Regions from separate parts of the Streptomyces sp. NPDC001401 genome, predicted to be linked through region 2. Evidence: riboswitches for the same ligand, from Rfam matches in the RefSeq annotation. Region 2 holds a riboswitch; the other holds the start of a gene.
What was found. A riboswitch is a leader RNA that binds a small molecule or an ion and turns the genes downstream of it on or off. The one in region 2 is predicted to bind cyclic di-AMP.

Region 1: another riboswitch for cyclic di-AMP. It lies ahead of ACFY10_RS38530 (transglycosylase SLT domain-containing protein); the one in region 2 lies ahead of ACFY10_RS08585 (M23 family metallopeptidase).

What each region holds. Positions count from the first base shown of each region.
Region 1 covers NZ_JBIAWI010000015.1:178,485-185,032, reverse strand. The annotation lists gene ACFY10_RS38540 (MFS transporter) at 22-1,029, shown strand; gene ACFY10_RS38535 (CocE/NonD family hydrolase) at 1,064-3,106, shown strand; cyclic di-AMP (ydaO/yuaA leader) riboswitch at 3,388-3,554, shown strand; gene ACFY10_RS38530 (transglycosylase SLT domain-containing protein) at 3,559-4,041, shown strand; gene ACFY10_RS38525 (HAD family hydrolase) at 4,038-4,958, opposite strand; gene ACFY10_RS38520 (FAD-dependent oxidoreductase) at 5,093-6,295, opposite strand; gene ACFY10_RS38515 (ATP-grasp domain-containing protein) at 6,363-6,548, opposite strand, start outside.
Region 2 covers NZ_JBIAWI010000002.1:191,681-198,228, forward strand. The annotation lists gene ACFY10_RS08570 (DNA topoisomerase (ATP-hydrolyzing) subunit A) at 1-460, opposite strand, end outside; gene ACFY10_RS08575 (M16 family metallopeptidase) at 706-2,109, shown strand; gene ACFY10_RS08580 (M16 family metallopeptidase) at 2,106-3,494, shown strand; cyclic di-AMP (ydaO/yuaA leader) riboswitch at 3,698-3,862, shown strand; gene ACFY10_RS08585 (M23 family metallopeptidase) at 3,875-4,639, shown strand; gene ACFY10_RS08590 (GntR family transcriptional regulator) at 4,826-5,518, shown strand; gene ACFY10_RS08595 (HPr family phosphocarrier protein) at 5,752-6,033, opposite strand; gene ACFY10_RS08600 (GNAT family N-acetyltransferase) at 6,243-6,548, shown strand, end outside.

The sequences.
Region 1 (6,548 bases), on a different contig from region 2:
CTCGGAGGGAAGCAGCGGCCCGTGTCCCGAACGGAAACCCATGTCGCCTCCGCAAGCGGACCGCCCCCGGAGGACGACCGCGCCTTCTTCGGCCAACCGAAGGGCCTCCTCACCCTCTCCGGCCTGGAGGTCCGGGAACGCTTCTCGTTCCTCGGCATGCAGGCCGTCCTGGTCTCGCGGCCGACGACCACCAGGTTGTGCCCGTCGGCTGCCGGCCGCCGCGCGAACGCGGCGCCGATGCCCGCGGTGGCGGTGCCCACCCCGACCATGACCTGGGTGGGCCTGGGCCTGATCAGCGCCGGGGCAGGGCTGCTCAAGCCCAACGTCGCCGCCATGGTCGGCAAGCCGTACCGCACCGACGACGACCGCCGGGACGCCGATTTCGCGCTCTACTGCATGGCGATCAACATCGGCGCCTTCGCCGGTCCGCTGGTCACCGGCCGGCTCGACGACCACAAGGGCTGGCACTGGGGTTTCTCGGCCGCCGCGATCGGCATGACCTTCGGCCTGGTCCAGTACGTCGCGGGCCGACGTCACCTGGCCGGACGCAGGCACACGGCTGAATTCGCCCTCGCGCCGGACTCCCCGACGCTCGAATGCGCTCGCGCGGGGGGACCCCCGTCGCGCCGCGTGATCCGTCTGATCGCCATCGGCGTCGTGCTCGGCGGCCTGTCCTTCCTGCTGCTGGTCCTGCCCACATCCGGCCACCCGGGCGACGATCAACTGATGTCCGCCTGGTGGATCGTGGGCTCGTATCTCCTGCTCGGCCTCGGCGACATCCTCCTGGAGACCTCCGGCATGTCGGCCACGACCAAGCTGGCGCCCGCCGCCTTCTCCAGCCAGACCATGTCCCTCTGGTACCTCTCCTTCGCCCTCGCGGGCGGCATCCAGGCCCAGACGGTGAAGCTCTACGACGACGTCTCCAAGCCCGCCTACTTCGGCGTCAACGGCGCGATCGCGGTGGCCGCGGGCCTGGCCGTGACGGAGGCCGCGCCCTGGCTGCGCCGCACGATGCACCCGGTCCACTGAAGCCCACCCAGCCACTGGGGTCACCGCGATGAGCCTGCACATCCGAACGTCCTTCCCCTACGAGACGACTCACGAGGACCTCTGGATCCCGCTCCCGGACGGGATCGTGCTCTACGCGCGCGTATGGCGCCCACTGACGGACGAGCCCGTACCGGCGCTCCTCGAATACCTGCCGTACCGCCTGACCGACTGGACCGCGCCCCGCGACCACCAACGCCATCCCTGGTACGCGGGCCACGGCTACGCCTCCGTCCGGGTCGACATCCGCGGGCACGGCAACAGCGAGGGCCTGCCGACGGACGAGTACTCGGCGACCGAGCTCGCAGACGGGGTCGCGGTGGTCAACTGGCTTGCGGAGCAGCCCTGGTGCGACGGCAAGGTGGGCATGTTCGGCATCTCCTGGGGCGGCTTCAACTCCCTCCAGATCGCGGCCCTCGCGCCCGAGCCGCTCAAGGCGATCGTCACCGTGTGCTCTACGGACGACCGCTATGACAACGACGTGCACTACATGGGAGGTTCCGTCCTCGCGGTGGACATGCACGCCTGGGCGGCAACAATGCTCGCCTTCGTCTGCCGGCCGCCGGACCCGCTGTACGTCGGCAAGGCCTGGCGGGACATGTGGCTGGAGCGGCTGGAGGCCGTCGACCCCTTCGTCCACACCTGGCTCGCACACCAGACGCGGGACGACTACTGGCGGCAGGGCAGCGTCTGCGAGGACTACGGCGCGATCGACGCCGCCGTCCTCGCCGTGGGCGGCTGGCACGACCCGTACCGCGACACGGTGCTCCGGCTCGTCGAGCACCTGCCCGCCGACCGGGTACGCGGCCTGATCGGCCCCTGGTCGCACCAGTACCCGGACCGCGGCCTGCCACCCGGCCCGGCGATCGGGTTCCTCCAGGAGACCCTGCGCTGGTGGGACCACTGGCTCAAGGGGATCGACTCCGGGGTGATGCGGGAGCCGCTGCTGCGGTCGTACATCAGCGACTCGCATCCGCCGGCCACGGTGTACGAGACGCTGCCGGGGCGGTGGGTGGGGGAGTCGGCCTGGCCGTCGCCCGGGGTGACGGGGGTTTCGTATGCCTTGGCGGACAGTGCTATGTCACATTCCACTGCCCCCGTGCTCATCCGCTCCCCGCAGCACACGGGCGTGGACGCCGGCCGGTTCCTCCCGTTCGGGAACGATGCCGACCTGCCGCCGGACCAGCGGGAGGAGAACGCCAGGTCAGCCTGCTTCGAGTTCGAGGTGGGCGAGGAGACATGGGTGCTGGGGCGGCCCCGGGTGCGGTTGCGGGTGACGTGCGGGGCGCCGAGCGGGCAGGTCGTCGCGAGGGTATGTGACATAGCACTGGACGGCTCATCAACCCTGGTCACCCGAGGAGCACTGAACCTGTCGGCCCGCCACGGCCGCCACCAGGCGGTCCCATGGACGCCGGGCGCCACCGAGGACGTCGAGTTCGAGCTGAACGGCATCGGTCACGCCTTCCCGCCCGGCCACCGCATCCGCCTTGCCGTCTCCTCCGCGTACTGGCCGTGGATCTGGCCGCAGCCCGACTCGGCGGCGGGCTTCACCATCGACCCGGCGGGCAGCTTCCTGGAACTCCCGGTACGCGCACGCGTGTTGGACGAGAGAGCGATCACCTTCGAGGAGCCGGAGCAGTCCGATCCGATGAACGTGGCCCGCGGCCTGGCCGCTGATGGATGGAGTCCGATCACGCTCGACGAACCGCGCCCCGAGCGCCTGGTGGTGCGTGACGTGACCAAGGGCGAGTGGCGCCTGGAGGTCGACCCGCGCTACGGCGGCACGCGCGTGTATCCCGACGGTCTGGAGTTCACCGAGGACGCGCTGGAGACGTACACGATCCAGGAGACCGACCCCCTGTCGGCCCGCACCCGCTCGGACTGGTCGATCCGTCTGCACCGCCCCGATCTGGCCTGGGACACGACGATCCGCGCCCGCTCGGAAATCACCTGCGACGAGGAGTCCTTTTTCGCCTCCAATGAGGTGATCTGCACCGAAGGTGGAGAGGCGGTCTTCCATCGGACCTGGGTGAAGCGAATTCCACGGTCGGCTGGTTGACCACCAGTTGGGACCATTGCCCTATTTGCCACTCTTGCGGATGTCGGTGACTTGACTCACACGGCAGGGTCGGCCGGCGACGGCCCGACGCCTGCCGCTTCCCCTTCCCCCGCACGCCAGTTGAGGCTTGGCAACCGCAAAGGATCAAGTGCCCCATAAGCCTCAGACCAAGGTCAATAGGCATGATCAGTGAACCCGGCACTTGTTCCGGGCATGTGCTCTCGCATACGTTCCCGGCCTGTCGGGCGGACGCCGAATCCTGCCGCCGCCCCGGCACGACCCATCGACGAACGCACTCGCACGGCAGGAGCGGGGGAACCAGGTAAGTCGCCGGACCGGGCATCGCCCGGACCGACTAGGGGTGAAGCCGCGTTGCCGTACGGCTGCGCGGCCGGGCATCTCCCCGCCCGAACCCGACAGCTCACCTCGCAGGCGCCGGAGAGGAATCCGCCATGCCTGCAACAGGTCAGCACCGTCGCCCCAGAAACGCCCGCCTCGCCCGCAAGCTCGCCGTCGCCGGTACGGGCGCCGCCGTTCTCGCCCTCCCGCTCATCGGGGCGACCAGCGCGTCCGCGGCCACCCCGACCCTGGTCACCGCGAAGTCGATGGGCTACACCGACAACCTCGACGGCTGGATCCGGGCCGCCCTCCAGGTCATGTCGCAAAACGGAATCCCCGGGACGTACAACGGCATTTACCGCAACATCATGCGGGAGTCCTCGGGCGACCCGGCCGCCATCAACAACTGGGACTCGAACGCGGCCGCCGGCACCCCGTCAAAGGGGCTGCTGCAGGTCATCGACCCGACGTTCCTCGCGTACCACGTGCCCGGCACGCAGCTCAACCCCTACGACCCCGTCGCGAACATCACGGCCGCCTGCAAGTACGCCGCCGCGCGGTACGGGTCGATCGACAACGTGTACGGCGCCTACTAGAGCTCCTCGAACTCCCCCAGTTCCTCGAGCTCTTCCAGTTCCCTGAGCTCCTCAAGGCCCTTGAGGCCCTTGAGCCCCTCGATGTCCTCGAGGTCCTCCAGGTCCTCGAGGCCGAGGAACAGTCTCTCGAGGACGACGGCGATGCCGTCGTCCTCGTTCGACAGGGTGATCTCGTCAGCCACCGCCTTGAGTTCGGGGTGGGCGTTGGCCATGGCGACGCCGTGGGCGGCCCAGTCGAACATGGGGATGTCGTTGGGCATGTCGCCGAACGCGATCGTCCGCTCCGGACCAAGTCCCAGATGTGCGGCGGCCAGTGCGAGGCCCGTCGCCTTGGTGATGCCGCATGGCTGGAGTTCGACGGTCCCCGGACCCGACATGGTGACGGTGGCCAGCGAACCGACCACCGAGCGCGCCGTCGCCGCCAACTCGTCGTCGGACAGGTCGGGATGGCGCAGCAGCACCTTGCTGATCGGTTCGCACCACAGGTCGTCGCGCCGGTCGACCCGTACGGCCGGCAGCGTCGGATGCGGCATGAGGTAGCCCGGTTCGATGAGCGTGAGCCCCTCCACGCCGTCCTGGTCGACAGCCGCGTACACCTGACCCACCTCGGCCTCGATCTTGCCGAGGGCGGTCTCGGCCAGCTCCCGGTCCAGCGTGACGGACCACAGCAGACGGTCCGCGCCGACGTCGTACACCTGCGCGCCCTGTCCGCACACCGCGAGCCCCCTGCTGCCCAGTTGGTCGAGGAGCGGCCGCACCCTGGGGGCCGGCCGGCCCGTGACGACCAGGTGCCGGGCGCCGGCCCCGGCCGCCCGCGCGAGCGCGGCGAGGGAGCGGTCGGAGAGCGTGTCGTCGCCTCGGAGCAGCGTGCCGTCCAGGTCGGTGGCGATGAGCGCATATGCGGTGGGTGCAGCCATGATCAGAGAATACGGACACGACGCCCCACCGACTCATCGCGAACCGGACGACGGCGGAGTGCACCACCGCCCCTTGCTCAACTCCCTTATCCTTGTGGGCTCTTCATCACCAGGCAGGGGCCCGCCGGCTCGGCCTACCCGTGCGCTGCCGCCAGGTGTTCGGCCAGCCTCGGAGAGGCGAACTCCGTGCCGCACACGAAGCGCATCACCGGGCCGTACGACGCCGCGGCCGGCAGGCCCGTGAAGTACAGGCCGGGGACCGACGAGACGTATCCCGCGCCCAGTTTGGGTGTGCCGCGGCTCACCGCCAGACGCGTACGCAGTTCGTGGCCGAGGAAGTCCATCGCCGCGATGTCCACCCGGTATCCGGTGGCCGCGATGACGTGGTCCGCGGACAGGTCCTGGGTACGGCCCGCGAGCGTGCGGACCGTCAGCTTCGGGCTGCCGTCGGCCGCGTCCGCCCGCACTATCCGGTCGACCTCGCTGACCTGCACCTTCCCCTCGAAACGGTCGCGCAGCCACCACGCGCCGAGCGGGCCGAGGACGCGGCGGACCAGGTAGTGGCGGGCCTCGGCCGGCAGGTAGCGGTAGGGGTGCGGGTAGTAGCTGAGGGCCCACAGGGACCAGGCGCGGCCGAAGGGCGACTCGGGGCGCAGCTTCGGCTGCTTCCACGGCGGTGCGCCGAAGGCGACCCGGCCGCGGCCGCGGGACACCACCCTCACCTGTGCGCCCGCCTCCGCCGCCAGCGCCGCGGTCTCCAGCGCGGACTGGCCGGCGCCGACCACGATCAGGTCCTTGCCGGCATAGCGCGTGAGGTCGTGCTGCTGGGAGCTGTGGGAGATCGGGCCCGTGGGGGTGGGTCCGTCCGCCGCGGCGGTGGCCAGCTCGGCCGGCAGGTGCGCGAGGCCGGACAGGCCGGTCGCCACGACGACCGCGCGGGCCGTGAACAACTCGCCCGAGTCCAGCTTCAGTTCGAAGCCGCCGGCCCCCCGCCGGTCCACCGACACCACCCGCACCTGCTCCAGCTCGGGCACCAGCTTCTGCTGGAACCACTCGCCGTAGGCGATGAAGGTCTCGATCGGGATGATGTCCTCGTCCGTCACCAGCCGCCTGATGCCGGCGGCGTCGCAATAGTCGGCGAGCGTGTGACCCTGCTGCGGCGCGTCCAGGCTGGAGGCGGCGGGGGTCGACTTCAGGAGCATTCCGGCGGGCATGTGGTCGCGCCAGCTGACCATGGGTTCGCCGAAGACGCGGACCGGGAGGCCGCGTGCTCGAAGATGGGCGGCGGTCGACAGGCCGAAGGGCCCGGCGCCGATGACTGCAACCGGTTGATTCACGAAGTCCCTCCCCAGGACGCTTACTTCGTCACTTCGTGTGGTTCGCCTCGGGCGGCTGACCGGTCGGCTAGCCGCCCGAACTGGTGGTGCTGCCACGGCGGTTGGTCCGCCACAGCTGATACAGGTGCTTCGCGCCCGGCCGCACGAAGCGCGCGAGCATCGTGAGGAACGGCAGCGGGTCGTCACCCGCGAGCCAGGCCAGCTCCGTCCCGCTCGCCTTCGCCGGTGCGTGCGGCGTCGTATAGCCGCTGCG
Region 2 (6,548 bases):
TGTCCTCGTCGATCGACTCCGTCATCAGGCTCGTCGCCTGGGCCTGGCGGCACTCGGTGTACCGCATGGCGGCCGGCGGGTCGTCGTTGCCCAGCGAGCCGAAGTTGCCGTGGCCGTCGACCAAAGGCACGCGCATCGAGAAGGGCTGGGCCATGCGCACCAGGGCGTCGTAGATCGACGCGTCGCCGTGCGGGTGCAGCTTGCCCATGACCTCGCCGACCACGCGCGCGCACTTCACATAGCCGCGGTCGGGGCGCAGCCCCATCTCGTTCATCTGGTAGACGATGCGCCGGTGCACCGGCTTGAGGCCGTCCCGGGCGTCGGGCAGGGCTCGGGAGTAGATGACCGAGTACGCGTACTCGAGGAAGGAGCCCTGCATCTCGTCGACGACGTCGATGTCGAGGATCTTCTCCTCGTACGAGTCGTCGGGCGGCGGGGTCTTCGTGGTGCGGCGGGCCATCGCTGCCGGCTCCTTGCTCAAGCGTGAACGATATCTGACGCGGACCATTGTGGACCGTGGCACTGACAACGCGGACGAGGACCTGACGTCGGCCCTCCCGCCAGGCGTGGACGCAGGCTACGCGATCCGCTGTGGGCGTACGTCGTCCGGGAACTTCGCCGATGATCTGCACGCTTGCATACAGTGGCAGGACCGGCAGGAAAACCGCGGTTTCAACCACCGCATCCGCGATCGAAGGGACGTACATGCCCATGGGTCACACGGCCACAGACCAGGCAGGCACCGGGGGCCTGACAGCGACCGAGCACCGCCTGGCCAACGGCCTGCGCGTGGTGCTCTCCGAGGATCACCTGACCCCGGTCGCGGCGGTGTGCCTCTGGTACGACGTCGGCTCGCGCCACGAAGTCAAGGGACGTACCGGCCTGGCTCACCTTTTCGAGCACCTGATGTTCCAGGGCTCCGGGCAGGTCAAGGGCAACGGGCACTTCGAGCTGGTCCAGGGGGCCGGCGGCTCGCTCAACGGCACCACCAGCTTCGAGCGCACCAACTACTTCGAGACCATGCCCGCCCACCAGTTGGAGCTCGCTCTCTGGCTGGAGGCCGACCGCATGGGCTCCCTGCTCGCCGCCCTCGACGACGAGTCCATGGAGAACCAGCGGGACGTCGTCAAGAACGAGCGCAGGCAGCGCTACGACAACGTGCCGTACGGCACGGCGTTCGAGCGGCTGACCGCCCTCGCCTACCCGGAGGGCCACCCCTACCACCACACGCCGATCGGCTCGATGGCCGACCTGGACGCGGCGACCCTGGAGGACGCGCGCACGTTCTTCCGCACGTACTACGCGCCGGGCAACGCCGTCCTTTCGGTGGTCGGCGACATCGACCCGGAGCAGACGCTCGCCTGGATCGAGAAGTACTTCGGGTCCATCGCCGCGCACGACGGGAAGCCGGCGCCCCGCGACGGCTCGCTGCCCGAGATCATCGGTGAGCAGCTGCGCGAGGTCATCGAGGAGGAGGTCCCGGCGCGCGCCCTGATGGCGGCATACCGGCTGCCGCACGACGGCACGCGCGAGGCGGACGCCGCCGACCTGGCGCTCACCGTCCTCGGCGGCGGCGAGTCCTCCCGCCTCTACAACCGGCTTGTACGGCGCGACCGTACGGCCGTCGCGGCCGGATTCGGCCTGCTGCGCCTCGCCGGAGCGCCCTCCCTGGGCTGGCTGGACGTGAAGACCTCCGGTGACGTCGAGGTGCCGGTCATCGAGACCGCCATCGACGAGGAGCTCGCCCGGTTCGCCGCGGAGGGCCCCACGGCCGAGGAAATGGAGCGCGCCCAGGCCCAGTTGGAGCGCGAGTGGCTGGACCGGCTCGGCACGGTCGCGGGCCGCGCCGACGAACTGTGCCGGTTCGCCGTCCTGTTCGGCGACCCGCAGCTCGCCCTCACCGCCGTCCAGCGCGTCCTGGAGGTGACGGCCGAGGAGGTCAAGGAGGTCGCCAAGGCCCGCCTGCGGCCCGACAACCGCGCGGTGCTCGTCTACGAGCCGCTCTCGGCCGAGTCCGCGGAGCACACCCAGGACGAGGACTTCCCCGAAGACCCCGAGTCCGAAGCCACGGTGGAAGCCACCAACCAGAACGAGGAGGCGGCCAAGTGAGCGAGCTCGCCACGATGCAGTTCCACCCGCAGCCCCAGGCGGGCGAGGCCAGGCCCTGGGCCTTCCCGGCCCCGCAGCGCGGCGCGCTCGACAACGGCCTGACCGTGCTGCGCTGCCACCGCCCCGGACAGCAGGTCGTCGCCGTCGAGGTACTCCTGGACGCGCCCCTGGAGGCCGAGCCGGCCGGCTTCGAAGGCGTCGCCACGATCATGGCGCGGGCCTTCTCGGAGGGCACCGACAAGCACTCCGCCGAGGAGTTCGCCGCCGAGCTGGAGCGCTGCGGCGCCACCCTCGACTCGCACGCCGACCACCCGGGCGTACGCCTGAGCCTGGAGGTCCCGGCCTCCCGCCTGGCCAAGGCGCTCGGCCTGCTCGCCGACGCCCTCAGGGCGCCCGCGTTCGCCGACAGCGAGGTCGAGCGGCTGGTCCGCAACCGCCTCGACGAGATCCCGCACGAGCTGGCCAACCCCTCGCGCCGCGCCGCCAAGGAGCTCTCCAAGGAGCTGTTCCCGGCGACCTCGCGCATGTCGCGCCCGCGCCAGGGCACCGAGGAGACGGTCGAGAAGATCGACGCGGCGGCCGTACGTGCCTTCTACGACCGCCATGTCCGGCCCGCCACGGCCACCGCCGTCGTCGTCGGCGACCTCACCGGCATCGACCTGGACGGGCTGCTCGGCGACACCCTGGGCGCCTGGACGGGTTCCTCGGCCGAGCCCCGCCCCGTGCCGCCGGTGACCGCCGACGACACCGGGCGCGTGATCATCGTGGACCGTCCCGGAGCCGTCCAGACGCAGCTGCTCATCGGCCGCGTCGGCGCCGACCGGCACGACCGCGTGTGGCCCGCTCAGGTGCTCGGCACGTACTGCCTCGGCGGCACCCTCACCTCGCGCCTGGACCGCGTCCTGCGCGAGGAGAAGGGCTACACCTACGGTGTGCGCGCGTTCGGCCAGGTCCTCAGGTCCGCCCCGGACGGCTCCGGTGCCGCGATGCTCGCGATCAGCGGTTCCGTCGACACCCCGAACACCGGCCCGGCGCTGCAGGACCTGTGGACGGTGCTGCGCACGCTCGCCGAGGGCGGCCTCACCGACGCCGAGCGCGACGTCGCCGTACAGAACCTCGTCGGGGTGGCGCCGCTCAAGTACGAGACCGCGGCGGCCGTGGCGAGCACGCTGGCCGACCAGGTCGAGCAGCACCTGCCGGATGACTACCAGGGGACGCTGTACCAGCAGCTCGCCGCGACCGGCACCGTGGAGGCCACCGCGGCGGCCGTGAGCGCCTTCCCGGTGGACCGTCTGGTGACGGTTCTCGTCGGTGACGCGGCCGAGATCAAGGAGCCCGTCCAAGCCCTCGGGATCGGCGAAGTCAGCGTCGTGACGGCCGAGTAGAGGCTCGGTCAGCGGCACGCGCGCGCAGGGGCCCTGGTGACTGATGAGTCACCAGGGCCCCTTAATGTCCGAATTGAGGGAGAGGTTGCCTGTCTGCCCTGTGGCATGCGCTACAAAAGGCGTGATCCGTTTGGGGATTGAAAGCGGCCCCGCTTAGCGTCGTCCGGGCTGTCCGTCAGGCACCGCGCCGCATCCGCGGCACCGGACAGCCATCGCCGAGTCCCCGTACGGCGCGAGCCAGGGGAGCCGGGGACCCACCGCAGTCCCTGGGGTGAATCGGACGCCCGCGCGTGCAGCGAGGGGGTCCGTAGGAGACCTTCCTGCTCCGAACCCGTCAGCTAACCCGGTAGGCGAGAGGGAAGGAAAGGACCAGCCACTACATGGCGTTCACGCGCGCCACCGGGAAGCACCGCCGTCCCACGCGGATGCACCGCAACACCACCCGCGCCACCGGGATCGCGGCCCTCGCCACCACCGGCGTCATCGGCACCCTGGCAGCCCCCGCGCTCGCCGCCGACACCTCCGCTGAGCAGACCGGCCTCACCCCCGTCATCACCATCGGCGACACGATCGCCGACAGGATCGACGCCCAGGCCGACGCCCAGAAGCAGGCCGCCGAGGAGGCCGCGCTCAAGAAGGCGGCCGCGGAGGCGGCGCGAGAGAAGGCCGCCGCGAAGGCCAAGGCGGAGCGCGAGGCCAAGGAGCGCGCCGCCCGCGAGGCCGAGCGCAAGCGCCTCAACATGTTCGTCGCGCCGATATCCAACTCGTATGTCTCGACGGGCTACAAGGCCAGCAGCTCCCTGTGGTCCTCCGGCAGCCACACCGGCATCGACTTCCACGCCGCGAGCGGCACGACCGTCCACGCGGTCGGCTCCGGCACCGTCGTCGAGACCGGCTGGGGCGGCGCCTACGGCAACCAGATCGTGATCAAGATGAACGACGGCACGTACACCCAGTACGGCCATCTGTCGTCCATCGGCGTCTCGGTGGGCCAGACCGTCACCCCGGGCCAGCAGATAGGCCTCTCGGGCGCGACCGGCAACACCACCGGACCGCACCTGCACTTCGAGGCCCGTACGACCCCCGAGTACGGCTCGGACATCGACCCCGTCGCCTACCTGCGCTCGCACGGCGTGAACGTCTGACGACGGATCGCAAGATCTCCTGAGGCCCCGGCTCCCCGGCCGGGGCTTTTGGCGTTTCTGTCGCCCTGCTGTCCAAAAAATATCCATGGATTCCGGCCCGCCGTCGGAAATTCCGGCTCCGTGCAATAGAGTCACCGATACACGTCAATCATCGACGTTTCACGGGGATTAAGTCGGAGGTCGGTCATGCGTATTCCGGCGCACTCGGTGTGCACGGCGATCCGGGACGACATCGTCGCCGGTGTCTACGAGCGCGGCAGCCGGCTCACCGAGGAACTCCTCGCGCGCCGCTACGGCGTCTCGCGCGTGCCCGTCCGCGAGGCGCTGCGCACCCTGGAGGCCGAGGGCTTCGTGGTGACCCGGCGGCACGCGGGCGCGTGCGTCGCGGAACCGACCGAGCAGGAGGCCGCCGACCTGCTGGAGATGCGGATGCTCCTGGAGCCGCTCGGCGCCTCCCGGGCCGCCCAGCGGCGCACCGATGCCCACCTCAAGGTCCTGCGCGGCCTGGTCAGACTGGGCCAGGAGCGGGCCAGGAGGGGCAACAGCGAGGATCTGCGCTCCCTGGGAGGCTGGTTCCACGAGACGCTCGCCCAGGCCTCCGGCAGCCCCGCGCTGACCTCGATGCTGACCCAGCTGCGGCACAAGATCGCCTGGATGTACGCCGTGGAGGCACCGGCCAACCCCGTGGAGTCCTGGGCGGAGCACGGCGCGATCGTCGACGCCGTGGCCCGTGGTGACAGCGAGCGCGCGCGGGCGGTCACGACGCTGCACACCGAGCGCTCGAGCGCGGCGCACCGGCTGCGCTTCGGCGCCCCGGAGCGGGCAAACGGTGTGAGGAACTCGCAACATCCCGTAAACATGACGGGCCTGCGGCATTAACACGGGCGCCGTATACAAAGAGGAGATATTCGGCGGAGGAGTATTTCCGCTGCTCTTTTTCTGGCGCGCCGGGAATTTCCGCTCGCGCGCCGTTCGCATGCCCGGGTGGGCGTGCTGATTATGCCTGCGGTAATGGCGTCGGAACGAAGCCGCAATGGCGGTACGGCGAAAAACGGCGGAGCCGCGCCACCCGGAAAAGGTGACGCGGCTCCGCCGTTCGGTGCGGGTGGCGCTCAGACGGTCTCGGGGAGCTCCTCGAGCCCCTCGGAGACCAGCTTCGCCAGGCGGTCGAGGGCGACGTCCGCACCCTCGGCCTCGGAGGCGAGGACGATCTCCTCGCCGCCCTGGGCGCCCAGGCCGAGAACGGCCAGCATGGAGGCCGCGTTGACGGGGTTGCCGTCGGCCTTGGCGATCGTCACCGGGATACCTGCGGCCGTGGCGGCCCGGACGAAGATGGAAGCGGGGCGGGCGTGGAGGCCCTCGGCCCAGCCGACGTTGACGCGGCGCTCAGCCATGTGATGCTGCCCTTCAGAGTCTCAGGGTTGTCTAGACCAGTTTCCCACAACGTGAAGCGTCTCCGGAGCGGTTCTTCGTCCCGTCCGGGGTGGGCAGTCGGACCGCGGCCTCGGCCCGACTTCCGTCCTTGTTCACTTCTCAACGGACTGCCGTGTTCTCCACAGACTGCCCCGCGCCGTTGTCGGACGCGAGCCGTACTCTGGGGCCCATGCAGACCTCGCCGGACCGGCACGAGTACCCCGCCCACTGGGAGGCCGACGTGGTGCTGCGCGACGGCGGCACCGCGCGCATCCGCCCCATCACCGTTGATGACGCCGAGCGCCTGGTCAGCTTCTACGAGCAGGTGTCGGACGAGTCGAAGTACTACCGCTTCTTCGCGCCCTACCCTCGTCTGTCCGCCAAGGACGTCCACCGCTTCACGCACCACGACTTTGTGGACCGGGTGGGACTCGCGGCCACTGTCGGCGGCGAGTTCATCGCCACCGTACGCTATGACCGCATCGGCGCTGATGGC